DNA from 3 places in the Gardnerella swidsinskii genome. Region 1 is predicted to be linked to each of the others. Evidence: riboswitches for the same ligand, from Rfam matches in the RefSeq annotation. Region 1 holds a riboswitch; each other region holds the start of a gene.
What was found. A riboswitch is a leader RNA that binds a small molecule or an ion and turns the genes downstream of it on or off. The one in region 1 is predicted to bind thiamine pyrophosphate.
Positions count from the first base shown of each region.

Region 2: it holds a riboswitch for thiamine pyrophosphate, as region 1 does, so the genes downstream of both, thiC (phosphomethylpyrimidine synthase ThiC) here and K9E37_RS00535 (hydantoinase/carbamoylase family amidase) in region 1, are expected to answer to the same signal.
Region 3: it holds a riboswitch for thiamine pyrophosphate, as region 1 does, so the genes downstream of both, K9E37_RS00025 (ABC transporter permease) here and K9E37_RS00535 (hydantoinase/carbamoylase family amidase) in region 1, are expected to answer to the same signal.

Region 1 covers NZ_CP083176.1:124,486-134,291, reverse strand. The annotation lists gene K9E37_RS00570 (tetratricopeptide repeat protein) at 1-2,038, opposite strand, end outside; tRNA gene K9E37_RS00565 (tRNA-Gly) at 2,240-2,315, opposite strand; gene K9E37_RS00560 (thiazole synthase) at 2,459-3,226, opposite strand; gene thiF (sulfur carrier protein ThiS adenylyltransferase ThiF) at 3,216-3,839, opposite strand; gene thiS (sulfur carrier protein ThiS) at 3,840-4,037, opposite strand; gene allB (allantoinase AllB) at 4,111-5,487, opposite strand; gene allW (allantoin permease) at 5,489-6,973, opposite strand; gene K9E37_RS00535 (hydantoinase/carbamoylase family amidase) at 7,291-8,532, opposite strand; TPP riboswitch at 8,727-8,816, opposite strand; tRNA gene K9E37_RS00530 (tRNA-Val) at 9,059-9,131, opposite strand; tRNA gene K9E37_RS00525 (tRNA-Val) at 9,172-9,243, opposite strand; tRNA gene K9E37_RS00520 (tRNA-Cys) at 9,274-9,344, opposite strand; tRNA gene K9E37_RS00515 (tRNA-Gly) at 9,373-9,445, opposite strand.
Region 2 covers NZ_CP083176.1:250,008-259,813, reverse strand. The annotation lists gene K9E37_RS01090 (MiiA motif-containing surface protein) at 1-3,009, shown strand, start outside; gene K9E37_RS01085 (peptidylprolyl isomerase) at 3,245-3,781, shown strand; gene thiC (phosphomethylpyrimidine synthase ThiC) at 4,112-6,769, opposite strand; TPP riboswitch at 6,767-6,872, opposite strand; gene K9E37_RS01075 (methionine ABC transporter permease) at 6,937-7,617, opposite strand; gene K9E37_RS01070 (methionine ABC transporter ATP-binding protein) at 7,620-8,468, opposite strand; gene K9E37_RS01065 (MetQ/NlpA family ABC transporter substrate-binding protein) at 8,674-9,507, opposite strand; gene K9E37_RS01060 (NAD+ synthase) at 9,729-9,806, shown strand, end outside.
Region 3 covers NZ_CP083176.1:3,029-12,834, forward strand. The annotation lists gene mfd (transcription-repair coupling factor) at 1-1,170, shown strand, start outside; gene K9E37_RS00015 (ABC transporter ATP-binding protein) at 1,208-1,945, opposite strand; gene K9E37_RS00020 (ABC transporter substrate-binding protein) at 2,096-3,094, opposite strand; gene K9E37_RS00025 (ABC transporter permease) at 3,262-4,077, opposite strand; TPP riboswitch at 4,067-4,191, opposite strand; gene eno (phosphopyruvate hydratase) at 4,402-5,697, shown strand; gene K9E37_RS00035 (L-lactate dehydrogenase) at 5,892-6,806, shown strand; gene folK (2-amino-4-hydroxy-6-hydroxymethyldihydropteridine diphosphokinase) at 7,064-7,564, shown strand; gene folP (dihydropteroate synthase) at 7,618-8,757, shown strand; gene K9E37_RS00050 (FtsB family cell division protein) at 8,948-9,421, shown strand; gene K9E37_RS00055 (DUF501 domain-containing protein) at 9,516-9,806, shown strand, end outside.

The DNA.
Region 1 (9,806 bases):
TGTCTGTTTCTGAGTTTAATTCTTGGCTGCTTGCGCTCGCATGCATTGATATGACATTATTGTTTGTCTTGTTTGCGTTACTAATATTAGTCTGCTGCATTTCTTGCAATTTAGACGGGTCTCCATGAATGTCACCGTCTTTTGGATCTCCTTTTGGCTTGGATGAATCATTATTTGCAGCGTCACTATTCATAACGTTAAGCGCATTAAGAGTACGATTTACAAGATTGTTCATAGCATTGTTTTGTGCTGTAACCATCTCTTCTAAGCCTATTGAATCTAAGCGTATAGAAACATTTTTTACTTTACCGCTTGCTCCAAAAGCTAGAGTAGACATTATCATTCCAACTTGAAGATTGTAGTTTGTAGCTAGTTTTTCTTTATCGTCGTCGTTCAGATTTTTCCAAGATTTATCCTCATTAGCGTAAGCTACAGATGGCATAAGTGCAGCTCCAGCTGTAGTAAGGTTTATTGCCACGTTACCATCTTCTAAATTAGATCGGAATTCCGCGTCAAAACGGAACGGCAAGTATACACTTCTAATAAGATTAGAAAGACGCTGCCTATAGGACCATTCACTGTCGTTATCTATCTTATTGAAATACTTATCGTTATTTTTTACCTGCTTTGCTCTTCTCCACATGTGCAAAATAGGTCTTATTTTGTCGTCCATCAGAGGATTGCCAAAAAATTGCATACCTATTGAACCGCTTGCTGCAAAAGCAACATCTTTAATCATTGCCATGTCGATTTGTGATGCCTGCTCTTCTTTTATAGTATTTTCGCAAGTTTTTCCTCCCATAATGGAGTTAATTTGCAGACAATCATAAATTGAATATAAACGGTTAATAGCGCCTTCTATTTTAAGTACTTTGAGTGCAGCATTTGGTTCCAAAGCATCATCCCAAAGTAAGTAGTTTGCTTCTGTTTGCTGAGATTTTTGCATGTGTAGGCGTTCTGCACCATGCACTGCTTCCAGGCTGCGTTCTGTTTCTAAAGCTCCAGTTGAGCGCATTAATTTTTCAAAATATTCTTCTAAACCTGAAACTCTTAAATTTTCTTTTTTCGCTATTTTTATGTCTTCTACACTTCTTCGTATTGCTCCTAAAGGTGCTTCGTGTTCTAGTCTGCGAAGTATATTGCTGTAACCAAATCCAGTTAAAGACTTGTGCATGTCTGGAATGAATAATGCTGCAAAGAATGCTATTGTTATTGCATTTCTGTATGTAAGATTGCATCGTAAGTTTTCTGGAAGTTTAGTTCGTAACTCTTCGAGAGTATAAGTTTTTTTAGTTCCGAACCCGTGTGAGATCCACGAACCGATTTTAATTAAACCGTTATCTTCTGAAAGTTGTAAAACTAAGTCTCCGTTTGATACGCAAAATACGTTTTCTTTTCTAATTTTTGAAAAAGTTTTAGAAAAGTGGTTTATTTTTCCGGCAAAAGTTTTAGAGCGTTGTTCTGGTTTTAACGCGCTTTTAGACTTACTGCTTTCTAAAGAAGCGAGAAAATCTTCTACGGTTGCGTCGCCATTTAAATAGGATTCTACGATATTATCCATATCATAGTCTGTATGTTTGGTGTATGTTTCGTCAAACGCTTCCGAAAATGCACATTTTAGAGTAATTTTTGTTTTTTTATATTGTTTTCCATAAAAACGGTGTAAATCTTTCAGTGAAGAATTATTTTTTTCTACAAATGAAAGTTGCGGTCTCATGTCTTGAATATCTTCGTAGCTAAGTTTGCTGCCGAGAAATATTCGCCCTTCTGAATCTGCTACTGCTAGTTGAAGGAATTTTCTTCCGTCTTCTTTAAATAATCCAATTGACGTGTATTCTTTTTTCTTGTTAAGTTGAACCCAGCCTAATTGATTGTTGATATTTGTTTGTGGAAAATCTTTAATAACGTACTTTTTAGCGCGCGACGAAATATCTATTGGATTGCCTTCTGACCACAACGAGTTAAGAGATTCTTGTAGTTGCAACATACTATCTTCCTGAGATTCTGAATTTTCAGTAGTTTGCATGTTGTTAGTCATAATCCCCATTCTTTCACTTTGCTTTGTGGCATGTGAGTTTTTGTTTTATATTTTTAGCGCACATAATGTGGCGTTTAATCACATTATTTTAGTATATAAGAAATTATGCATGTTATAAAATGCGCGACATTATTTATCGAAATTATTTCATCAATAGATTGCTAATAAGAGAATACGACGGCTTCGAATATTGAGAAAAAATGGAGCGGACAACGGGACTCGAACCCGCGGTCTCAACCTTGGCAAGGTTGCGCTTTACCAACTAAGCTATGTCCGCAAACAAGTGAATACCTTATATCATTTTCATAAAAAGTGCAAATTAGGTATGTCGCAAGCCTTACAAGTACTGGCTGCACTTGTAAGGCTTACTTGTTTCAGATTTTCAGTGTTTTAAGTTGAAGACTTATTTTATTTGTTTGCTTACTTGCTTTCGTCATCGCGCTTTGGAGAAGATGGTGTTGCACCTTTTTCAAGCACTCGACCAGGGCCTGCAAGATAAGCTGCGCGGCCTGCTTCAATACCAAGCTTGAATGCTTTAGCCATAAGCACAATATCGTTTGCAGTAGCAACTCCAGTATTTGCCATTACAGCTGCAGCACCCATTTCCATTGCTTCAGCAGCCTGGCTTGGAACGCCAATGCCGGCATCGACAATAACAGGAAGATCGATTTCGTCGATAATAAGCTGAATAAACTTCTTAGTTTCAAGACCCTTGTTAGAGCCAATCAAAGAGCCGAGAGGCATAATTGCAGCAGCTCCAGCGTCGCGCATTGCCTTAGCAAAGTACAAATCTGGATACATGTAAGGAAGAACAGTAAAGCCTTCGTCAGCCAAAATCTTTGTTGCTTGCAAAGTAGCTTCATTGTTTGGCAACAAATACTTGCGATCAGGAATAATCTCAAGCTTGATGAAGTTTCCGCAACCCATTTCGCGAGCAATATGTGCAGTGTTAACTGCTTCCTCTACAGTTACGCATCCGCTAGTATTAGGCAAAATGGTAACGCCTTCTGGAATATGCTTTAAAATTCCTGCAGCTTTCTCGCTATAGCGAATTGCTACAGTAATCATTTCAGCTTTAGCACTATTTACTGCGGCATCAATAAGCTCCTCAGAATACTTTCCAGAACCCAAAATGTATCGAGAAGTAAACTTCTTACCACCTAATTCTAAATAATCTTCATTCTCCATAATTTCCTCCATTTTTTATCCATTTCAACGCTTCTAACGCTTCTAAACTTGCGATAATCGAAACATAAGGCAAATACAAGCCTTCTTCAGGAGAAGACTTAAAATCACCTACTAAGCACACGTTTGAAAGATGCTTAATTTTTACGTTCTTAATATCTCCTAGTCCAGATAAGCCAGAAGCGGTAATAACATATTTGTTAGGATGATTCATGAAATAGTCAAGAACCATTGCTTTTGATTCGCGATTGTCGAATGCTTCAATAAACAAGTCGGAGCGCTCAGCAATTTCATCTAACGATTCTGGCGTAACTTTTTGTACGAAAGCTTCTACTTCAACGTACGGCAAAGTTTCATTAAGTCGCGCTTTAGTAGCATATACTTTGTGTTGTCCAATTTCGTTAATCGTATAATTTTGACGGTTTAAATTCGAATACTCGATACTGTCAAAATCGTAAATGTACAACTTTTTTACGCCGGCTCGCGCAAGCATCAACGCAATATTTGATCCTAAACCGCCGCAGCCAAGTATTGAAACTGATTGTTGAGCAAACAAATCATTATCTTCCTTTAGCTGACGTTTAAGAACTTTTGCGCGAATATCGTCACTTTCCATTCATCCTCCTCCCATAATGTTAAATACTTCAATTTTTGCGTTATCTTTAACTATGAAAGTTTCAAAATCTTTGCGTTTTACTAATTCACCATCAACTTCTATTGCAACAAAAGTACTGTCGTAGCCTTCGCGCTTAAGTAGTTCAAGTAAATTCTCGTTCTCAACATAATCCACAGTATCGTGATTAAGTTTCAGCACACTTACCTCCTTTCTATAGAATATGCTTTAAGTTTTGAATATTACGTTTAAATATTACGTTTAAAGATTCTACCTAATCCTTAGCTGGATGAAGAATAAACTTGCCCTTGAAGCCTTTGCAAACGCCATTTTCTTTGCTGTAAATTTCTTCACCGCGAAGTAAAGTTCTTACCACCTGGCAGCCAATAGTGCGACCAACGTACGGGCTGAACTTATTGCGATACTCAAGGTCTTCAGCTTTAAGAACATAAGGAGCATTTGGTTTAATGAATGCAAGATCTGCATCATAACCCAAACGTATGCTGCCTTTTCCTTTCAAATCAAAGCGTTTTGCAGAATTGCTAGAATTCAATGCCACAAATTGAGTTAATGACATTCCGCGCTTTTGCACAGCTTCATCAAAGAACACATCAACATCGTTTTGAACGCTACCAATACCACCCCAAGCTGTGAAAGCATCATCAGTTTGCTTCAAACTCAAAGGAGCTGGCGAATGGTCGGAAACAATGAAGTTAATAGAACCGTCAAAAACCTTTTCCCACAAGCCATTCTGGTTTTCCTTGTCACGAATTGGCGGAGTGCACTTAGCAATATTTCCAATCTCGTCAAGCTCAGAAGTGTCGAAATACAGGTAATGGTTGCAAGTTTCGCAGCTTACATCAACGCCATTCTTACGAGCGTCAGCAACAGCTTGAGCGCCTTCTGGTGAAGAAACATGAACAATATGAATTCTGCATCCAGTTTCTTTAGCAAAAAGACAAGCGCGCTCAATAGCTTCAACTTCAGTGAAAACAGGTCTGGTTGCTACGAACTCAGAAAGCTTTCTAGCTCCCATTTGATGAGCTTTCTTTCCAAGCTGGTCTGTAATAGGAGCGTTTTCGCAATGTATAATCAAAATTTTGCCGGTTTTTGCAATCTGCTGCATACCTGTGTACAAGGAGTAATCGTCGCAATTGTATAAATCAACTTGCAAATCCTTGTCGCCTGTAGTTCCAAGGAATGCCTTGTAATTAACAACACCTTGCTTATCTTGCTCGCATATTCCGCCATTGAGGTTTTGTGGCTCCAAACCACCAGTTTGACCAACGTCAACTTTTAGTTTTCCTTCAGCCTCTTTTAAAACTGCCTCAAATGATTTTCCATCAGTAGTAGCAGGAATTTGATTGCAAGGCATTTGCAGCATTGTAGTAATACCGCCTTTTGCGCCGGCAGAAGTTGCGGTTACAAAACCTTCCCAATCGTCGCGAACGCCGCCGCCTGGAGCATTAATATGAACATGAGAATCAACTTTTCCAGGAACAACTATTAAATCAGTCGCGTCAATAGTTTTTTCTGCTGCAAAGTTGCTTCCAAAAGCGGAAAACTTGCCGTCTTTAATTGCTATATCGGTTTTAGTTGCTTCATTATCGAATACAACCAAACCGTTTGTGATTACTACATCGTAGTTCATATTATTTCCTTTCTTTAGCCATTGTTGGCTGAAAAACTTTTGATAGTAATATTTGACACACGAAACCTACAGCGCATCCCACAATCCATGAGATTTGAGTAAGCGGTGAAAGTAGAGGAATTATCTGTCCGGAAAGAGCAAATAAAAGCCCAAGTATCGTAGAAGTGTAAGATATCCAGTTAGTTCCAGAATAAGCAGATTTTGACGAGCTATTTGTATCGTAATAAATTTGATCAAGATCAATATGCGTGCGCTTTACTACGTAATAGTCAGCAAGTAGAACACCTGCAATTGGGCCTAAAAGCATACCAATAAGATTCAAGAAGCCTGTAATATTAGCCATAAACTTCCACGGCATTAACACAGTGCTTACAAGAGCTGCAATAACTACGCCACGCTTATAATTTACAAATCGCGGAGCTAAAGCAGTTAGCTGGTATGCTGCAGGAACAATATTGCCAGTAGCATTTGTACAAACTGTAGTAAGTAGAAGCAACCCAGTAGCTATTGCAATTGCAGGAAGACTATCCCACTTGTTTATGATAACAAGAACATCTGTAATAGTTTCATGGTAAAAAAGCGATCCGCCCACTAAAATAACTACGCTTGTAAAGGCAAAAAGCGCGTAACTTAGCAAGAAGCTAGCAATTTGACCTTTTAGTTGAGCCATAGTTGACTTTGCATTTTGCGTAAAATCAGCAATAGAAACGGCAGGAGCAGCCCAAACGCCCAGTACAGAATTTACAACCATCATCATGAAAAGCCCAAGATCATAATTAGTTGGCGCTTGAACAGTAGCATGATACTGCATGATTGCAGATAATCCACCAGCGCAGCTAATAGCCCATACGCTCATGCAACCAAAAACAACGTAAATAAGTGGGCTTAATACTACAGTTAGCTTATTAAGAGTCTTTCCTCCACCTAAGCCAATCGCCAAGTTAAGCAACCAAAATATTGCGAAGGAAATAATAATAGGTATGTGCGAACCTACGAATGGTATTTTGTTTCCAAAAGTAAGAAACTCAGGGCAAATTTTGCCAACTAGAATCTCTAAAGCTTTCGCACCTATATATGTTTGAATGCCATACCAGCAGATTGCAGCAACTACTCCCCTAAGGAATCCTGGTAGCTGAGCGCCTGCTTTTCCGTATGTTGCGCGCAAATGCATAGAAAACGGTATGCCGTATTTGGAACCTACAACACCGTTAGCAACCATGACAATTGCTGTAAGAATTGCGCCAAGCATGATACCAATCATTACGTAAATTGGAGAGTATCCCATTAAAAGGAATGCGCCAACTGCAGCATAATTAGGAATATTGTGTACAGACTGCATCCACAAAGTGCAGAAATTAAGAGCGCTCATTGTGCGTTTTTCTTGCGGCTTTGGCAGTAAATCTTCGTTGGTGTAGCCGCGCTCGCGGTAACATTCCAAGTTTTTACTAGCTACTGGCTCATCTTTTAGCAGTTTACTAATTTGCATGCGCACCTCCTTACTTTTCTTGTTTGTAAATTTGATTCTTTTTTGTGTTTTGTGTTTTGAGTTTTTTGAAAGTAATAATCGCAACTTTGCTCAAAAATAAAAAAGATACGAAAGGATGTCGTACCCGTGGTGGTGCGCCCCTTCGTATCAGCCTCTTATTCGTGAATAAGCGTTGTACTCTCATTCGATATTCACTTTTCTTCGCTGCGGTTAACTAAGCAGTGAAGTTTGCATAGTATATGCCTTTTGCGTCCTTCCTAAATTTCCATTTCTTTTTGGTTTTCGTTTGGTTTTCGTTATCTTTTAGTTGGTTTTCGTTAGTCCTCATAAGCCAAACTATGCAGAGCATCTCGTAAAAGCTTTACCCCGTGAACAGCGTCTTGTGGATCTGTGTACTCTTCTGGAGCGTGACTAATACCATCTTTCGAAGGAACGAAAATCATTCCGGATTTTACAAACGGAGCAAAAATTTGCGTATCTTGACCAGCACCTGAATGCATGACCCTGTATGCATAACCTTGCTTATTAGCTTGATCTTTCAAAAGATTAATAATATCGTCGCTAAGTGGTGTAGGATCGTCAGACATCCACTTATCAATCTGCGCTGTAATGCCATAAGACTTGGCAGTTTCGTGAATGTCCTCGTCGAGTTCCTGCAAGAATTTATCAAGAAAAGCTTTATCTGTATGACGGCAGTTCATTGAAAAAGTAACTTCTCCAGGAACAATATTTACTTGATTTGGAACTACGCTGATTCTACCGAAAGTAAGTACCAGTGGGTCGCCTGCTTGCTTAGCTTTGTCAAGATTCTTGGCGATTATATGAGACATGCAATCTACTGCATCGTGCCTGTAGGACATCATTGTTGTGCCAGCGTGATTTTGTACGCCTTTAAGATGAATATCCCAACGATGCTGACCAGCAATGCTAGTGATAATACCTAAATCTTCGTGATTGCTGTAAAGCGTTGGTCCCTGCTCAATGTGTAGCTCAATCCAGGCTTCAAGATTTGCGAACTTAGGTTGAGTTGTTTGATAATTGAACCCAGCTTCACGCATTGCTGTTTCGAAAGGAACACCTTCACTGTCGCAAATATTTTCTACGTCCTCTTTTTTGGCTAGTCCGAAGAAATTCTTTGAACCCCAGAATACGTATGGGAAACGTGAGCCTTCCTCTTCTGCTAAGCAGATAATGCGAAGACTTTTCTTTGGCTTTCCATATCTAGTAAGTAAATTCTTAATTGCTAAATAGGCTGCAACTATTCCAAGTTGACCGTCAAAACGACCTCCTCTTGAAACTGTGTCAATATGCGATCCACAAGCTATTATGCTTTCTGGCTTTTCGCATCCTTCAACAGTTGCAATTAGGTTTCCAACTTGGTCGAATTCCACAGTCATACCGAGTTTTTCAAATCGTTGACGAAGAGCAAAAAGAGCCTGTTTCCAAGATTTTGTGTAAAGAGGTCGAGTAACTCCTTGTTCTCCTGGTTTTTCTGTGAATCCTGCAAGCCAGCTTATGGCTGATTCTATAGTTTCAGCACTTATGCTGCTATTAATCATGTGCAGTATTCCTCCTCACTTGTGCAAGTTTTCCCAAAAGTGACATTCAGGCGGATATTTTTTGGTTTTGGTGTTTGGTTTTTAGTTTTTTAGTTGTTTTTTTAAAAAACTTTTTAATTGTTTAGTTGATACTCGTGTAACTGCTACTACTTTGTGGCAACGCAAGATATCACGAAAATCGTGATAGAAAGAAATCACTTACTGTAATTGCTCCCTACGCATGTCTTAACAAAACAGGTTCAAAGGGTGTTTCTCAACTGTTTCCAGTACCCCTGCAATTTTCACTTGTACTCGGATGAGTATAGCACGATATTAAATGAACTCAAAATGAACATTTGCATGTGTGTTTCTGTGAAGAAATGATTGGTTGCTTGCTTGGTTGACTGGTTGGCTGGTTGATATGAGATATTGCTTCCATTTGTGGTTGCATGTATGTTCGGCTGCCAAAAATTTTCATATGTAAGTTAGGAAACAAAAAATAGCCAGATAACAAAAAACGCAGTGCTTCTACACTGCGAACATATTGTGGGTGATATAGGAATCGAACCTATGACCCCTTCCGTGTGAAGGAAGTGCGCTAGCCGCTGCGCCAATCACCCAAAATTTTTTTAATTATGCGTGAAAGGCAATCCTTTCGAGTGGGCGATACAAGGTTCGAACTTGTGACCCCTTCCGTGTCAGGGAAGTGCGCTACCACTGCGCCAACCGCCCAGGTTGTTTATTAAGCTTGAAGCTTAATCGAGGTGGGTACGAGAGTCGAACTCATCTATACGGCTTTGCAGGCCGCTGCCTAACCGCTTGGCTAACCCACCGTAAGGTCGAATAACTCATCGGACCTAGAGCGGACAACGGGACTCGAACCCGCGGTCTCAACCTTGGCAAGGTTGCGCTTTACCAACTAAGCTATGTCCGCAATGCAACTTTACTGAACAATGTCAGCGCCGAAGCACGAGTAACTACTATACCCGAAATATTCTCAAATGCAAGCCCTCGCCTATTTGGCGTGTCGTTTGGTGGTGTTTGCGTGTGTTGGTTGGATGTTTGTTATGCGTATGGATTGGAGCATTTGCGAGCGCAAGTGTTACTTTCTCAGTTGGTTAGCTGAGTTTTTAACGATGTTTTGCTTATTTGCGTTACTTTCTCAGATACTTGACTGAGTTTTTAACAGTGTTTTGCTTATTAGCGTTACTTTCTCAGATACTTGACTGAGAAAATAACGGTCATATGTTACTGGTGCAGTAGCTAATCTGCGTTAATAACGAATAATTGCGATT
Region 2 (9,806 bases), 130 kb from region 1:
GCTGATTTCAAGAAAGCTGCGGAAGCATTCTTGAAAGCCAATTACGATGGCACGGATTCACTAGCAGAAGATAAGGCGCCGTATAACGTTCCTACGAGTCTCACGCCAAAAACAGATACAGTTAAGATGGAGCTTAGCTCAACTTCTAATGCTAATGGCATTGCAAAGGTTACATATAAGAATAGTGATTTTACAACACTTGTGTTCCAGGATTCTGCTAATAATGATTTGTTCTCCGTTAAGGTAACTTATAAGAAGGCGGGAACCCCTGCGCCAACGCCTGATGCTGGTCAACTCCAGCAGATGAAGGATGATGCGAAGAAGCTTATCGACCGCAATCCAAAGCTTACTGAGGAGCAAAAAACCCAGTATAAGAATGAGATTGATAATGCTAAAGGTGCTGATGATATTCAGAATATTCTTAAGAAGGCCAACGAGCAGGCTGGCAAGAATAATGTAACTCCTGAACAGTTAAAGGAAAAAGAAAAGAAAGACAAAGAAAATAAGGAAAAAGAGCAGAAAAAAGAGGAAGATAAAAAGCAGGAGGACCAGAAGAAGCAAGAGCTACAGGATAAGAAAAAGAAAGCTTCTGATGCAATTGATGGTCTTGGCAATCTGACTCAAGATGAAAAGGATAAGCTCAAGGAAAAGCTGAATGGAAAGAGTGGGGATGCTACCAAGCCTGGTGCTAAGACTCCTGAAGAAGTTCAGCAGATTTTAGATGAAGCTAATAATCTTAATGAAGCGCACAAGGATGTTAGTGCTGGCGCGCTTCCGTTCCTAAGCCACGGCAATTCTAGTAGCGAGGACGATAAGGCTCTTAAGGAGTTAATTGGTTCTGATCCAAGCAAGAAGGATGCAGCACTCACTGCTTTGGAAGATGCTCTTGCAAAGAAGGATCCTGCTGCTACTGCAGAAGAGATTAAGAATGATCTTGACGCAGCCAAGCGCCAGAACGCAATTAACGAGCAGAATGCTAAGAATGCTGGTATTGCCAAGCTTGATGCTAAGAAGGCAGAACTTGATGCAGCATACAAGGCGTTGAATGATGAGCAGAAAGCAAAAGCTAAAGATAAGTATGAAGCTGCCACTAAGGCAATCGATGATGCCAAGAACACTGTTAACAGTGCAACAAAGCCTTCTGACATCAAGAATGCTGTTGATGGCGTGAAAACTTCGTTTGATGACGCAAACAAGGCAATCGAAGATGCTAAGGGCAAGCGCGATACTTCTCAGAACACATACGATGATCAGTCTGTACTTAATAAAGAAAAGGAAGATCAGAAGAAACGCATTCAAGATAGTGATCTTCCAGATGCTGAAAAGCAGAAGGCTATTGATGACATCAATGATGCAAAGAAGATTGGCGACCCAACTGCTATTGCTAATCGCGCTTTGAAGGCTAAGAAGATAGAGGATGCTAAGAAGCAGATTGCTGCGCTTGATCATTTGAACAATGCGCAGAAGGAAGCTTTCAAGAAGATTATTGAAGATACTGATGCTTCTGATCACAAGAACGCTGACGGTACAACTTCTGACGACATCGACGACGCGCTTGCCAATGCTACTGCAACCGATACTGCCATGGCTCGTCTTGAAAAGCTGAAAGAGATCGCTGATAAGTTCGCTAAGGGCGACAAGTATAAGGGTCTGCAAGAAGGCAATGAGCAAAAGAAAGCGTTTGACGATGCTGCTACTGCTGCTGGAGCCGTGCTAGACAAAGCTAATGGCGATCCTAAGGATGCGGATCAGGTTAATGAGCTGTATAAGGATCTTCTTAAGGCAATGCAGGATCTTGACAACACAGTTAAGGGCGTTGGTGTTAATACCGCTAATCTTCAGGCGGAAGTTGATAACGATAAGGCTCTTAAGCCAGACGCTACGGCAACTCCTGCAACTAAGGGTGATTCGGTTTATACCACCGCTTCTAAAGATAAGAAGGATGCGTTTGACGCGGCTTTGACTGAGGCTGAAGCTGCTTTGAAGACTGCTAACGAAGAGAATGAGAACGCGAAGAATCCTAACTCGACTCCTCTTACTCCTGAGCAGGAAGCTCAAAAGCAGAAGGCTGTTGACGACGCTCTTGACAAGCTCGTTAAGGCTCGCCTTGCTTTGGATGGTGTTAACACCAAGCCGTTGCAAGAAGAGATTGATAAGGATAGCAACGTTAAGAACTCAGATAGGTATACGTATTCTACTACGACGGAAAAGAAGACTGCGTTTGATCAGGCTCTTCAAGATGCTAAGGATCTTATCGATAAGCTAACTGGTACGAAGAAGGCTGCTGCAGGCGAGGAAGATGTAACAACTAAGACTCAAGCTGAAAAGCAGAAGCTTGTTGACGCTGCTCTTGCAAAGCTTAAGGCAGCTGAAGAGGCTCTTGACGGTAAGAAACCAACTCCTGGTTCTGGTTCTGAAGCTGGTTATGGTGTGAATGATAATGCGCCTACTACTGTGGATAAGGGTGAGTTGAATGTTCAGATTCAGGGTGCTGAGTCTGATTCACAGCCTGGAAATGCTGGTAATGGTAACGCTGGTGCTGGCGTAAACTCGGGTAATGCAGGTAACGCTGCTAACACCAATGCTGCCAACGCTAACGCTAATAATGCTAATGGCGCAAGTTCTGCTGCTGTGAACGCTGCGGTTGAAAGCAATCCGGCTGTGAAGCAGGCTGATGCTCAAGTTTCTAAGGCTCAGGCGGCTTTGGATGCTGCTTTGGCTGAGGCTAAGAAGGTTGCTGCTGATCCTAACGCAACTCAGGCTCAGGTTGATGCTGCGGCTAAGAAGCTTTCTGCTGCTCGTAAGGCTTTGGCGTCTGCTAAGGCTCATGCGGCTGATGTTCGTGCTTCTGTGCGCGCTCAGGTGTTGAAGAGTGGTAGTGTTGCTCAGCTTAGTAAGACTGGTAGTGACGTGTCTGTGTTTGGCTTGTTTGCTGCAACTCTTAGTGCTGCTGGTGCTGCGCTTTTCTCAGCTAAGCGTCGTGGTACTTCTCGCCACAGTAATAAGTAGAATATTTGCTAGCTGATCTGGTTATTGCAGATCAGCTAGTTTTAGAGCTGCTTAATGTTTGCTTAATTGTATTCAGTAAGTTTGCTGAGTATTGAGTTAATTAGCATAATGAAGTTAATGTAAAAGTGCCTCACTTTGCGTCTTTCTTTACTACGCAAAGTGAGGCATTTTTGTATGCGAATATTTTTATCTAACACGAATTGAAACAGTCGTGAAAATATGGGAGAATTACCACATGACTACAGTTATTATGCATACTTCTGAAGGCGATATAAAAATCAATTTGTTTGACAGTAAAGCGCCTGAAACCGTCAAAAATTTTGTTGGCTTAGCTACTGGTGAGCGCGAGTGGCTTGACTCATTCAGTGGAAAACCTTCGCATGAGCCATTCTACGATGGTTTAACTTTCCACCGCATCATTAAGGATTTCATGATTCAGGGTGGCTGCCCACTCGGCAATGGAACTGGCGGTCCTGGATACGAGTTTGACGATGAAATTGACGCATCCTTGAAGTTCGATAAGCCTTATTTGCTCGCTATGGCAAATGCTGGAAAGCGTCGCGGTCGTGACGGTCGTTTGCATGGCACTAACGGTTCGCAGTTCTTCATTACAACTGTGCCAACTCCATGGCTTGATGGCCACCATACAATTTTCGGCGAAGTTGCTGACGATGAATCGAAGGCGGTTGTCGATAAGCTCGAGGCTGTCGCAACGGATCGATCTGATGCTCCTCTTGAGCCTGTAGGTATTATTTCTATTGAAGTTTTGTGATTAAACGTTATTTGATTTAATACTCTTTAATATTCTTTAATACTAAAGTTCTTAATTGCTAATCCGACATTTTCTATACGCTTGTGTACAGAAAATGTCGGATTTTTGCTGTAAGGCGGCAGAAACTTTACAACGCATGCAACGGAAAGGTTGTATTAATAGAATTTAAATGCGGATATAAAGAAAGCGAGTCTTATAGCAAGCATAATAGCTCACTATAAAACTCGCTTTGGTTCATATCAACCTTCTTCTATTATTATTCGTTGTAAGTATTGTTATTGAAGCACTTGCAATTCAGTTTTTGCTTCCGCACTTCCGTACCTCATCATTTTATGCTTTCACGCTTTGATACAACGATGAGCCGGATTCTTGGAACTTTTTGCTCATCTCTTTCATACCATCGGCAATTGCCTGACTGCGTGCTTCTTCAACGAGCTGCTCCTGCTGAGCTGCTCCGCCAAAACGCTTACGAATATTTTGCGAAATAGCCATCGAGCAGAACTTTGGTCCGCACATCGAGCAGAAGTGCGCCATTTTTGCCGGTTCTGCAGGAAGTGTTTCGTCGTGGAAGGCGATTGCGGTATCTGGATCATAGCTTAAGTTGAACTGATCCAACCAGCGGAACTCAAAGCGAGCCTTACTGATTGCGTTGTCGCGATCCATAGCATGTGGATGATGCTTAGCAAGATCAGCTGCGTGGCAAGCGATCTTATACGCAATCACGCCTTGCTTCACGTCATCCTTGTTAGGCAACCCCAAATGTTCCTTAGGAGTCACATAGCAAAGCATTGCGGTGCCGTATCGCGCAATCTCCACGCCACCAATTGCGGAAGTAATGTGGTCATAGCCAGGTGCGGTATCCGTAGTCAAAGGACCAAGCGTATAGAATGGAGCATTCTGGCAAATTGCCTTTTCCATCTCAATATTCATACGCACAGTGTCGAATGGCACGTGACCAGGACCTTCAATCATCACCTGTACGTCATGCTTCCAAGCGATCTTCGTAAGCTCGCCAAGCGTCATAAGCTCGGAAAGCTGAGCCGCATCGTTAGCATCAGCCAAGCTACCTGGACGCAAACCATCACCCAAAGAGAATGCAACATCGTACTTTGCGAAAATCTCGCATAATTCTTCAAAGTGCGTATACAAGAAGCTCTCTTGATGATGTTGCAAGCACCATTCAGCCATAATTGAGCCACCACGAGAAACAATACCGGTTACGCGGTTTGCAGTAAGCGGCACGTAGCGAAGAAGCACGCCAGCGTGAATAGTCATGTAGTCAACGCCCTGCTCGCACTGCTCAATAACAGTGTCGCGGAAAAGCTCCCAGCTGAGCTTAGAAGCATCATCCTCAACCTTTTCCAAAGCCTGATACATTGGCACTGTTCCAATTGGCACAGGGGAGTTGCGCAAAATCCATTCGCGCGTTGTGTGAATATCGTTACCGGTGGAAAGATCCATAACGGTATCCGCACCCCACTTCGTGGCCCACGTAAGCTTTTCTACTTCTTCGTCGATAGATGACGTAACAGCAGAATTACCCATGTTTGCGTTGAGCTTAGTCAAGAAGCGCGAGCCAATAATCATAGGTTCAGCTTCAGGATGGTTAATATTGCAAGGAATTACAGCACGTCCGGCTGCAACTTCTTCGCGAACCAGCTCTACATCGCAATTTTCGCGCGTTGCAACATATTGCATTTCCGGAGTAGTGATTCCGTGGCGAGCGTACCACATTTGTGTAATCGGATGATCCGCGCCCTTCATTGGCTTATGCGTGCGTCCACGCCATTCCTTAGAAGCCTTACCACGCTTAATTGCGCGCTTGCCGTCGTCTTGAAGATTGCGCCTGCGACCCTCATATTCCACAACGTCACCGCGGTCGCGAATCCAGTCAAGGCGAAGCGGAGCCAAACCTTCCTTCGGATCGCACTTTGGACCTTCTGTATTGTAATCCTTAAAAGGCGGGTTAGGACCTACGCCAGGAGTATCCGAAAGCTTAATTTCCGTATAAGGAACTTCCAAATCATAAGAACCATATTCATACTCAAAATGAACTGGAGTTGTTTTGCGAATATGAGCTTTATCGCGCTGAGTGCATCCGCGAGCTGCAACGTCAACTCGCTGTTGTTTAGCTAATTTCGCAGCATCCTTTGCTTCTTTCGCATTAATAAAAGTTGGCTTCTTTTCTTGAGTTTCTGAAGATTTTGATTCAGAATTTTCTGCAACTATCACTCGCTTAGCGTAGCCGTGCTTTTCTTCACCTCGCACAGCTTTCCAATGTTCAACAAATTCACGCATAGTTGATTCTGGTGTTTCTGAAGAATACAATGCTTCAGAAACGAACCATCCTGCAGCCTTGGTGTGAGCGATTGTATCGATATCGTCGAGTGCAGTTCTTCCGCCAACTAGAACTGGAAAATCACTTGCGGAACAAATCGTATTAATTTTCGCTTCGTCCAGCGTTGTGTGATTTGCTTCCAATTCGTAAGCGGCAGTAGTGCTTTCGCATCCTTCTTCAGGATTGCGCATTGCTGTTACGCAAATGTAATCAATGCATCCATCTGGAAGTTCGTTTATTACTTTAACTAAGCTTTCGGTTTCAACAGATAAGCCGATTACAGCATCTTCGCCAAGAAGAGCGCGAGCCTCTCTAGGCTCCATGTCGCTTTGTGCTAAATGCACTCCGTCAACTTTGATGCTTTGATTGCGAGCTTGCCAAACGACATCAACACGCTCGTCGATAACAAAAGTTACAGAATCGCATTTGTTATTGTCTTCGATGATTTGTGCAATATCGCGTGCAATAGTAGTGATTTCTTTAGCGTTTTCATTGTTGCAATGAAGACGAATAAAAGTCGCTCCAGCGCGCAAAGCATCATCGACAATATCGGTAAGCGGACGATTATTACAAGCTTGTGGGTCTGCAATAAAGCAGGCGCTTAGATTAAATTGATTACGCATTGATGCGTACGGATAATTCGATGTCATACTAAAATCGTTGCTCCCTACGTTGTATTAACTAACAGGTTCGAAGGGTTAGGCAAACTAATACCATCTCAGCCTTCTTTCGAAAGCACCCCTGCAAAATGTCGAATTACCAGCAAGTTTACACGATTATGTGCATTTAATTGGTGGTGGGTATGTTGCGAATTTCTTTAGCGTTCGTGATGATTGATTGCGCGTGAAATAAAATCTCCCAAGCTTTGCACAATCTGCACGAGAATAATACAAAGGATAACAGCAACTGTCATCACATCGTATTGATAACGCTGGTATCCGTATCGTATTGCAATGTCTCCGAGTCCGCCTGCGCCAACTGTTCCAGCCATTGCGGAGAATCCAAAAAGCGTAATAAATGTAAGCGCAGCTCCGCGAATTAGCGAAGGTAAAGCTTCCCACAGCAACACTTTGCAAACAATTTGCAATTTGCTTGCTCCAAAGCTTTGTGCTGCTTCAATTAAGCTTCCGTCAACTTCGGCTAAAGATTGTTCAACTACTCTAGCAACGAATGGTGCAGCCGTAATCACCAGAGGCACAATAGCCCCAGGAACTCCCAAAGAAGTGCCAACTATGAGACGAGTGAAAGGAATTATTGCAACTAATAAAATAATAAACGGCACAGAACGCACGATGTTAACAATCCAGCCTAGAACTGCGTTAATTGGCGCGTTGGGGCAAATGCCTTTTTTGTTTGATGTAATGAGAAGTACGCCAACTGGAAGTCCAATAAGGTATGCAAAAAGTGTTGCAACTGATGTCATTACGAGTGTGTCTTGCACGCCTTCAATAAGTAAGTTGCCGTAGTCGTTAAAAAATTGTGTAGCAGCTTCTAACATTGTTATTTCACCTCGTTGGTAAGCGCGTTTGTTTGTTCGTCTGTTTGTGCGTTTTCTGGCTTATTGTTAAGCTCGCTTGCAATCGTGCTTGTAATTTTAGCGCGATGATTTTCCTGTTTTTCATCTGCAATAAGAGTTCGCAAAATATCGCTTTGTGGATTTGCAAAAAGCGTATCAGTGTCACCTAATTCCACAATGCGTCCGCCATCAATCATTGCAACTCGGTCGCAAATATTTCGTGCTACAGCCAGCGAATGCGTAATAATAACAAGCGTTACGTTGAGTTCGCGGTTAATTCGGCTCAATAAATCAAGGATTTGCGCAGTAGTTGTGGAGTCAAGTGCGCTTGTTGCTTCGTCGCAAAGCATAATCGACGGATTATTCGCCAATGCTCGTGCAATTGCTACGCGCTGCTGCTGTCCGCCTGAAAGCTGGCTAGGGTAGCGGTTTGCAAAATCTTGTAAACCAACTAAGTCAAGTAAGTAGTTTGCGCGTTCTTCTCGTTCCTTTTTTGCAGTGTGATTCAGCTCTAATGGGAAAGTGACGTTTCGCAATACTGTACGCTGCTGGAAAAGGCTAAAATTCTGGAAAATCATGCCAATATTAGTGCGTACTTTTGCAAGTTCTTTATCTTTTACTTCGCTAATATCATTTCCGTCAATAATAATTTTGCCGGAAGTTGGTCGCTCAAGCAGATTCATGCAACGAACTAGCGAAGACTTTCCTGCACCAGAAGAACCAAGGATTCCGAATACTTCTCCCGATTCAATAGTCAGATTAATGTCGTGTAATGCTTCGTTCGCTTTGCTACCTTTGCCGTAGCTTTTGTGAAGATGTTCGATCTGAATCATGCTTTTCCTTAACAGATTATTGCTTTCTGTGTGAAATATACTTCGTTACTAACTAGAGTTACTAACTAGAGTTACTAACTAGCGTCATTAACTAGATTATTAACCAGCACGCACATTACGTATATTACACGCTTATAAAATAATGCCGCAAAGCATACACGAAGCATACACATGCGGCATTAGGTGGCTACATTGTGAGTATTTTTTAGAAAACAGGGAGCACAGCGCCTTTGTAAGTTTTAGTAATATAGTCGCGCACTTCGCTTGTCTTCAAAGCTTTGAGTAAGGCTTTGATTTTTGCAAACTTTTCAGAGCCCTTCTTTACTACAATAATATTTTCATAAGTTTTAGCCGCAATGCCTCCAACTTTTTCTGAAGTAAGTGGGTCTTTAGTTGGGTTAAAACCAGCTTGAATAGCGTAATTGCCGTTCATGGCAGCAAGATCCACATCCTTAATGGCAGTAGGAACTGTTGCCGCTTCAAGTTCTTTAAACTTCAAATTCTTAGGATTCTCAGTAATATCTTTTGTAGTAGCGTTAATATCCTTTGGATTCTTCAACTTAATCAATCCGGCATCTTGCAAAAGAAGCAATGCGCGAGCCTCATTAGTAGGATCATTTGGAACTGCAACAGTTGCTCCGTTTGCTAATGCTTTAATCGTCTTGGTTTTTCCTGGATACAATCCAAATGGTTCAAAATGAATTCCACCTACTGAAACAAGGTGAGTTCCCTTTTCCTTATTAAAGTTGTCAAGATAAGGCAAATGCTGATAGTAGTTTGCGTCAACTTCGCCTTCTTCAGTAGCTGTATTTGGCTGCACGTAGTCAGTAAATTCCTTTACTACTAGCTTGTAGCCTTCTTTTTGCAAGATTGGCTTTACAACTTTATTTAAGATTTCAGAATGCGGGGTAGGTGAAGCTGCAACAGTAATGGTCTTGTCATCCTTTGCGCCTGCTTTTGAGCTACCGCAGCCACTTAAAGTGAAAGTCGCTAATGCTGCCAGTGCTGTAATTGATGCAATAACTTTAATTTTTCGCATATTTCCTGCTCCTTGTTCGGTGAAATTTGTTTAAAGTTAAATCCCCTTCGCGAGTAACGAATTATCAATATAGGCGAGAAAAATCAATAATTCTACACTTTGCTTATTAGTATTATTTATGACGTGTTAATAATTCGCATACTTGCAGTGTGGAAAGAGAAAAAATAAGTTTTTCAACACGTCGCTTACTTGCAATGAAGCTATCTACTAGACTGTAATGTATGAGTTTTTTGCGATTGGCGTTAGCGCAGATAGATACCTGCGTTGGGAACATTGATAGCAACGTTGAAAAAGTTTTG
Region 3 (9,806 bases), 120 kb from region 1:
GCAACGCCAATTCCTAGAACTCTTGAAATGGCTGTAACTGGTATTCGTGAAATGTCTACTCTTGCAACTCCTCCAGAAGATAGGCTTCCAGTGCTTACATACGTTGGTGCGTATGATAATTCTCAAGTTGCTGCGTGCATTAAGCGTGAATTGTTGCGTGGGGGTCAAGTTTTTTACGTCCATAATCGCGTTGAAGATATTAGTTCTGTTGCAAGTAAGATTCAGGAGCTTGTGCCAGATGTCCGTGTTGCTATTGCTCATGGAAAAATGGGCGAGAAGCAGCTCGATGCTGTTATTCGTGATTTTTGGCATAGAGATATTGATGTGCTTGTTTGTACGACGATTATTGAAACAGGTCTTGATATTTCTAATGCGAATACACTTATTGTCGATCACGCAGATAGATTCGGTTTAAGCCAGTTGCATCAGCTTCGTGGTCGAGTAGGTAGAGGTCATGAGCGTGCTTACGCTTACTTTTTGTATGATCCGTCTAAGTCTATGACACAACAATCTCACGATAGGCTCTCAACAATTGCTCAGCATACTGCGCTTGGTTCTGGTTTTGATGTTGCGATGAAAGATTTGGAATTGCGCGGAACTGGAAATTTGCTTGGAGATGAGCAAAGTGGACACATTGAGGGTGTTGGATTTGATTTGTATGTTCGTATGGTTTCTGAAGCTGTTGAAAAATATAAGGAACCTGAAAGAGTTGAGCCTGTTTGCGTAACTATTGATCTTCCCGTTGAAGCTTCTCTTCCAGTTGATTATATTGCTTCTGACAAGCTTCGTTTGGAAGCGTACAGGAAGCTTGCTGCTGCTAAGGATAATAGTGATTTGCAAGAACTTCACGATGAGCTTCTTGATCGCTTTGGTAATCCGCCTGAAGAGTTTGAGTCTTTGTGTGATGTTGCTCGTTTGCGTTTTAAAGCACGCGAGATTGGTATTACGCAAATCAGCTCTCAAGGAAAATCAGTACGAGTTGTTGGCATCGATCCAAAAGAGTCTGTGATGATGCGTTTGAAGCGTATTTATAGAGGATTGCAGTATCGTCCTCTTACTCATATGCTTATTGTTCCAGCTCCTTTTGAATCTTCACTCGGGTCTGGTTCAATGAGTGAATCAGATATTCTTAAGTGGTCTAAGCAATTACTTGAAGACTTAGCGTGGTGATTTGTAATATCTGTTGCAATATAAGTGTTAAAAATATTTATTGCAATGCCATGCGTAGTTCGTCTTCTATTTCAACGTGATTATTTGGACGCTTTTGTGCATCAAGTTGGCTTCGATCAATATTCCAGTTTTTCTCAATAATTCCGTCTTTGATCATAAGAATTCTGTCAGAAAGTCTTACTGCTTCGGAAATATCGTGCGTGACCATTATCGTGGTCCAGCCATGTTTTTGCCTTAGATTATCAAGCAAATCTTGCATGTCTAAACGAGTTAAAGCGTCTAATGCTCCGAAAGGCTCGTCTAAAAGTAGTAATTCAGGATTATGAACTAAAGCTCTAGCTAATGAGACTCGTTGGGCTTGACCACCTGAAAGTTCTGATGGCCATTTCGAACCATAATTATTAAGTTGCATATCGTTAAGAGCTTTTTCTGCAATAGATTTTAGTTCTGATTTGTTTCCTTGCATGCCGAAAACTACGTTCTTACTTACTGTTAGCCATGGTATTAATCTTGCATCTTGGAAACCTATTGCTTGATGTTGTGTGACGTTTATTGTTCCAGAATCAGGTTTGATTAATCCTGAAATAACTTTAAGAAGAGTGGTTTTTCCGCATCCTGAGCGTCCTATTAGAGATACGAATTCGCCTTTTTTAATATTTAGATTTATATCTCGTAATATTTTAGCGTTATTTTTAAAAGTCACGCCAATATGTTCTAGAGTAACGCAGTAAGAGTTATCTTTAGTCTCATAGTTTTCTTCTATTTGAGTGTTCATATTTACTCCTACTGCGTTGCTTTAAATCATGTTTATATAATCTTGTTATATAACTTTGTTTTAATTTTGATTAATCAGTTATATATTATTTTATTTTGATATTTTATTTTGTTTTTTATGAATATGTGTTTTATGGATAAATGAATTAATTTACTTTGTGCAATCCATTACAGAATCTTTCAAATTCTTTGGAGCTTGCTTAATTAAACCATATTTCACGTATTCTTTGGCCTGAGTTTCCATCATTTTCAAACCTTTTTCATCGATTGGACGAATAGTTGGATTGTCAAACTTTTCAATTTGCTTAATAATAGTTTCGCTTGCTCCGAGCTGCTTGTAAGCGTTTCCAATAACATTGTTTTCTTTATGAGACTTTTCTGCTTCGCGAACAAGAGCCTTGTACATCTTCTTAACAAGATCTGGATGCTTTTTGGCAAAGCTCTTAGAAACAATGTGAATAGTAACGTTCATATTGCCGTACTTTTTAGCATTTACAAGCAATTTTGCGCCTGGAGTTGTCATTGCTGCAGCAAGATTCTGATCGAATGAGGAAATTGCGTCAATCTGTCCAGAAGTAAATGCTGCCTGGAAGTTCTTAGGGCTCATCTCAACTTTGTTAACTTTAGAAACGTCTAAACCGCTTTTATCAAATGCGCGGTGAAGCATGTAATCGCCAGTGTCACCGTTGTGAATAATAGCAACTTTCTTACCATATAAGTCTTTTAGTGTTTTCACTCCGCTTTTTGCGGATGCAACGATTCCTTGAGAATCACCATTGTAATATTCGAGCGCAAAAGCTACCCATGGCTGTCCTTCAGCAATCAAATCAATGAAGCGTCCAGTTCCAGTAGTTGTAGCATCTGCATTTCCGCTCATCACAGCAGTAAGACCGTCAACTGGAGTGTAAGGACCAGTGTAAGTTACTTTAGATTTTCCAAATTCTTCTTGAAGGAATTTCTCATTTTTCAAAGTAGTTAGATAATTTGCTGTAGAAAGATAAGCAACTCTCATAGTTCCAGCATCTTCTTTTGAAGAAGCGTTTGATGATTTTTGTGAGCTTCCGCAAGCTGCAAGAGATACAGTTGCACAAGCAGCGCAGATTAATGCAATAATGCTCTTTTTAGAAAATCGCATTTTTAAATTGGCCATGATATACAGCTCCTTTTGTTTGTTGTTTTGTTTGTTGTTTTGTTTATCTGTTGTTTGTTTGGTTGTTGTTATTTGGTTGTTGAATCTAAATATTGACTAATTCTTAAAAAGCAATTTAATGCATTTTAAAAAGTAGTTAACTTTAGAAAAATGTTGATATTACTAGATTATTGGCGTGATTTTTTATTTAATCTGCGTTCAGGTATAAGAAGATACTCTAATATGTTTGCAGTAAGCTCAGATCCAAGACCTGCAATTGCGTACATAATAACGCATGCCATCATTTGATCTGGTCTAAAGAATTCTTGTGCTCTTGAAAGAATGTATCCAATTCCAATAGAAGAATTAACTGTTTCGCAAGTCACTAATGCAACCCATGCTACAGATATTGCAAATCGCAAACCTGTCATAAAACTTGGAAGTGTGCCGCGAAGCAAAATAGATATAAAAATAGTAGATTTTTTAACGTGATAAACCTGCGCTAATTCAAGAAGTTTTGAATCAATATTACGAACTCCGTCGCGAATATTAACGTACATAGGTCCAAAAACGCCAACAGCTATAAGTGCTATTTTCATCGTTTCATCTATTCCGAGGAAAATTATTAATATTGGAGCTAAAGCCGGGAATGGAATTGACCTCAACATGTGGCTTGGTTTATCAACTACAATATTGCCAAGCTTACTGCCTCCTGCAAGTATTCCTGCTGGAACAGCAAAAATAATTCCTAACAAAAGTCCTAAAAGAACTCGTAAAATACTTATTCCTAAGGATTTTAATAATATGCCTTCGTTGTTTAAATCAATAAAAGCTTGTATTACTTCATATGGGGATGGCAAAGAACGGTCTTCGGTTGGAGAAAGAGTTGTGAAAAACCACAAAACCAAAATGAGGATAGTTGAAATCCACACTTTACATGAAGATACCGCTTTAAATGCAATCTTCAATATGTTCTTCGCTTTATTAGGCGAACTGTAAGTCATGCGACAATCCCTTCGATAGTTTTAGCTATATCAGGTTCAACGAGTGTATTCTCAGCGCAACACTATATGTATTGTTGTTTGGCACGATGTAGTTGCGCACCCCGTGTCTGAGGTCATTATCACTTAAGGGTATGGACAAGTATATTTTAAATCGATATTTATAAACAATATTGCTTAAAAATATACAATTGGCTCATATGACTCGAGTTGAATCAAAATATTGTGAACGTTCACGGCATAAATACGCTGGTACTCAATATAACGTCCATAAAACGCACTAGTCTTAAAAGAGTCATCACAACCCATAGGTATAAAGGAGTAGTTGTGGCAGCTATTGAAAGCGTATATGCACGCGAAATTTTGGATTCTCGTGGAAATCCTACTGTTCAGGTTTATTTGGAGACCGAAGATGGCGCTCAGGGTATTGGTTTAGTGCCTTCTGGTGCTTCTACTGGTGAAGCAGAAGCTTGGGAGCGTCGCGATGGCGACAAGTCCCGTTATCAGGGCAAGGGCACGTTGGAAGCTGTTAAGGCTGTCAACGAAGTAATCGCTCCTAAGGTTATTGGCATGGATGCCACCGATCAGCGCGCTCTTGATGAGACGATGATCGAGCTTGATGGCACGCCAAACAAGGGCAAGCTTGGTGCTAACGCAATTCTCGGCGTTTCCCTCGCTGCTCTCTACGCCGCTGCTGAGTCTGCTCAGCTTCCGTTGTACCGCTACATTGGCGGCACCAATGGTCACATTCTTCCAGTTCCAAACATGAACATCATGAACGGTGGTGCTCACGCTGATTTTGCAACCGATATTCAGGAATACATGATTTCTCCATACGGTTTCGCAACCTACAGCGATGCTTTGCGCGCTGGTGTTGAGGTTTATCACACCTTGAAGAATGTTTTGAAGAAGGAAGGCTTGGCTACTGGTCTTGGCGACGAAGGTGGCTTCGCTCCAAAGATGAAGTCCAATGAGGATTCCTTGAAGTACATCATGGATGCAATCGCAGCCGCTGGCTACGAGCCAGGCAAGCAGATTGGTATTTCTCTTGACGTTGCTTCCTCTGAGTTCTACAACAAGGAAACTGGTAAGTATCGTTTCGATGGCGAAGAGCGCGAATCTGCTTACATGCTTGATTACTACGAGAAGCTCATCAACGAGTATCCAATCGTTTCCATTGAAGATCCATTCCAGGAAGAAGGATGGGATGATTGGGCAGAAATCACCAAGCGTCTTGGTGATCGTTTGCAGTTCGTTGGCGATGACTTGCTTGTCACCAATCCAAAGCGTTTGGCTAAGGGTATTGAGCTTGGTGCAGCTAACTCCTTGCTCGTGAAGTTGAACCAGATTGGTTCCGTCACCGAAACCCTCGACGCTATTGAGCTTGCAACTAAGAACGGCTTCACTTCTATGGTTTCCCATCGTTCTGGCGAGACTCCAGATACCACCATTTCTGATCTTGCTGTTGCTAAGAACACTGGCCAAATCAAGACTGGTGCTCCTGCTCGTGGCGAGCGTATTGCTAAGTACAACCGCTTGCTTGAGATTGAGGAAGAGCTTGGTTCTACCGCTCAGTATGCTGGTTACAGCGCATTCAAGGCTTGCAAGAAGTATATGAAGTAACTTTTAGTTTTAAGTAACTTAGTGGCTTCTTGAGTCTTTGAGTTTTAACGGTCAGTCGTGTTTACGGCTGACCGTTTTTCGTATATTTTAGCGATTTTTTGAAAAAATATATAAATTTTTCTAACATTACTTTTATTCTCATCAAAATAGTGCTATTTTTTATGGAAAACTAAAAACGGAAGGAGATGTTTCATATGAGAAAAGTAGCAGTTATAGGCATGGGAAACGTTGGTGCAGCAGTAGCGCATCAACTTGTTGTTGGCGGTCACGCTGATGATTTGTATCTTTATGATACTAATGAGGCAAAGGTGAATGCCGACGCATTGGATTTTGAAGATTCAATGGATAATGTGCCTTTTAACGTTAATATTACGGTTAATGATTATGAAGCATTAAAAGACGTAGAGGTAATCGTAAGCGCCTTGGGTCATATAAAGCTTTTAGACGTTCCTCATCCAGATCGTTTTGCAGAGCTTAAGTATAATCGTAAGGAAGTTGCAGAAGTTGGTGCAAAGATTAAGGCTTCTGGATTCCACGGTGTTTTAATCGACATAACAAATCCTTGCGACGCTATTTGCCAGCTTTACAAGGAAGCTACTGGTCTTCCTTACGAAAAGATTATTGGAACTGGCACTTTGCTTGATTCTGCGCGCTTGCATCGTGCAGTAGGCAAGTTCTTTGGCGTGCATCCAAAGGCTGTTAAGGGATATAGCTTAGGAGAGCACGGTGATTCGCAATTCGTTGCGTGGTCTACTGTTAAGGTCTTTGAGCAGCCTATAACAGAGCTTATTAAAGAAAAGAACATGGATTTAGACGTTATTGATGAGGAAACTCGCGAAGGCGGTTTTACTGTGTTCTACGGAAAGAAGTACACAAACTACGGTATTGCTGCTGCTGCAGTTCGTTTAGTGGATGCAGTTCTTTCGGATTCTAAAGAGCAAATGCCTGTTTCAAACTATCGCGAAGAATACCATTCTTATCTTTCTTACCCAGCAATTGTTGGTAGAGAAGGAATTGTTAAGCAATGCCAGCTTGATTTGACTCAAGAAGAGTTGCAAAAATTGCAACATTCTGCAGATACAATTTTGAGTAAAGCTCAAGCAAAATAGATAAGTCAAAAATAAAATAACTAAAAAATACTACTTTTGAATCTAAAATATTTTACAGATTTTAGATAAAAGCGTATTGAAAAATGTCGTTGTAGGTTTGATTGCTCTTCAAGAGTATTGAATTTACAGCGACATTTTTGTTATAAAAATTTTTGATATTAGCTTATTTATTATTTGAATTTATAAAGTTGGCTAGTCCTAACTGTTCATGATATATACTTTTAACTATAAATTGAATTATTTTTTTTGGGGGAAATATGATTTCTAGTGCATACATAAGTGTTGGAAGTAATATAGGTGATAGATTACTTAATTTGCGTCAAGCTGTTTCGCTATTGAAGCAAAATTCGCATATAAGCAATATTATCGTTTCTTCAGTGTATGAAACTGAACCAGTTGGTGACGTAGTGCAAGACAGTTTTTATAACATTGCTTTACGCTTGGACACTGATTTAACAGCTTTTGAATTGCTTGATTTTATTCATGATATTGAACAGCGTCTTCACAGAAAGCGCATAGTTCGTTGGGGTCCTCGAACAATCGATTTAGATATTATTGATTTTGGTGGTCAAACTATAAAAAGTGAAAATCTTACGATTCCGCACAAAGAAAGAGATAATCGCAGATTCGTATTAGTTCCTTTGCTTGAAATAAGCGCAGACGATGCTAATTATCATGAGCTCATCCAAGATAAGCTTAATAAAACTAGCGACACTAATTGGATTAATATTATTGAAAGTAGCGAAGTTTTTAATTAGTTTGGAATATAAATTTAGTTTTAAATATGAGGTTTTAGAAAGAAAGAATACAAATGCGAATTATTGAAAGCGATTTGGAGAATGCGTCTTCTAAAAGTATTGCAGATATAGCGTTGCTGCAGGATCTTTGTGTAAATCAAAAAATTTTATGCACGTGGGAAAATATTAGCGAAAACGATTTAAGCAAAGTAGCTGATTTTCTCGATCATTTTGATACAGCTATCAAAGTTTCCGAGTCTTCTATTGACTTCATTTTGCCGCTTATTGCTCTTAAACCTTTTATGCAAGAGTGCGAAAAAGCATGGTACGAAGATCAAGAATTACTTGCAAGTTTGCGCTCGCTATTAAAGCAAAAAGCAATTGTGTGGAATGCAGGGCGATTCTGCTTTGATACACTTGACAAGCCGATAGTTTACGCGATTTTGAATATTACTCCTGACTCATTCTATGATGGCGGCAAGTACCAAAGTGAAGACGAAGTAAATAGCCATATTAAAGAAATAGTTGAAGCTGGTGCTGATGTTATAGAAGTAGGCGGTCAAACTACAAAACCTGGCGGTTATTTAGAAATTACTCCAGAAGAGGAAATAAGTCGCGTTATGCCTGCTATTAAGTATATTCACAAAAATTATCCTCAAATTGCTGTAGCAGTAGACACTTACAAGTTACCTGTAATGGAAGCTGCAATTGAAGCTGGCGTAGATATTATAAATGATGTTCGTGCGTTTGATTCTCCAGAAAAAGTAAAGCTTATGGCAGATTCTAACGTTGGATTAGTAACAATGCATAGCAATAGAGATACAGAATATGACAATTTAACAAAGGTTATGTGTCAATTCTTTAGCGATAATTTAAAAATGCTTGTTGATGGAGGAGTTGACTTAAATAGGATTATTCTTGATCAAGGAATTGGCTATGCAAAGGTTGCTGATGGTGAACAAGATTATGCAATGATGCGCAATATTAATCAATTGCATCGTTTTGGTCGACCAATACTGGTTGCGATTTCTAGAAAAGGCTTTGGTAAGAAGCTTTTTAATTTAGATAAAGAAGATCGTTTGCCTGTCACTTTAGTTGCAGAAACAGCGATGTTTATGGCTGGTGGACGTGTAATACGTGCTCATGATATTGCAGAAACAAAGCAATTAGTTGAAATGATCGATGTTATTAATAGAAATTACTGGTTTAAGTAGAAAAATTTGAATATTTTTTTGCAGTTTTGTTCGTCAGTTTTTTTAATTTTAATAACGAATAAATGTGAGTTACTGTAAATGTAGCGTGACTGTAAATGTGGCACAACAGCATTTTGCATCTAAAAGCGCGTAAGATACTAGCGGAATGTATGATGTTTTCACGTCGAATACATCAAGTAATTTAGAGAGTATGGTTATGAAAAAGCGTCGTAAAACAGCATTAGGTGAAGATGTAGCACCATTGCAACAGCGTCGACTACTTTCAGGACCACTTGTGTTTTTATTTATGGTTTTTGTAGTTACTGTTGGTTCAATTGAGTGCATTTCAACAGTTAGAAATTATGCGTTAAGCTTATCTGAGCTTCATGCACTTCAGCGTGAAGAAAGTGATTTACGTGAACAAAAACGTACGTTGGATAATAATATTGACCGATGGAAAGACAAAGCATACGTTACCGCTCAAGCTAGAGATCGTCTCGGTTTTATTTTTCCCGGTGAGCAGGCTGTTCGCGTAGAGCATCCTGAAGCAGTAACTGGAAAAGTTCCGAATGAATTTGCTCAAGAAAATAGCGAAACTAAGACTCATTCAGTCTTGCCTTGGTATAGTGACTTAATGTATGCAATACATAAAGCAGACAAACCAGATACTGTGCCATCCTTATAACATATAAACTGATAAAGTAAAAGATTATTTATTTGTAAAACAGCTTTAACAGGAGTAGAAACGCATGGCTAGCAGCCAAGAAAGTTCAGATAAAATGCAGAACAGTAATAAGAAATATATTCCAGAAGAAGCTGTGAAACGTTTATTTACTACACCTGCAAGTGATGCTGAGCGTACAATTGTTGAAAAGCAACTTGGAAGATTCCCTAGAGGAATGGTAGCTGTTGGTGCGCGTTGCGTTTGTGGTAGACCTCTTGCTGTTATTACTAGACCATGTTTAGAAGATGGCACACCATTCCCAACTACATGCTACCTTACCTGTCCTGAAGCTGTAAAAGCGGTGTCTCGCGTAGAAGCAGACGGTATTATGCGAGAATATAACGAG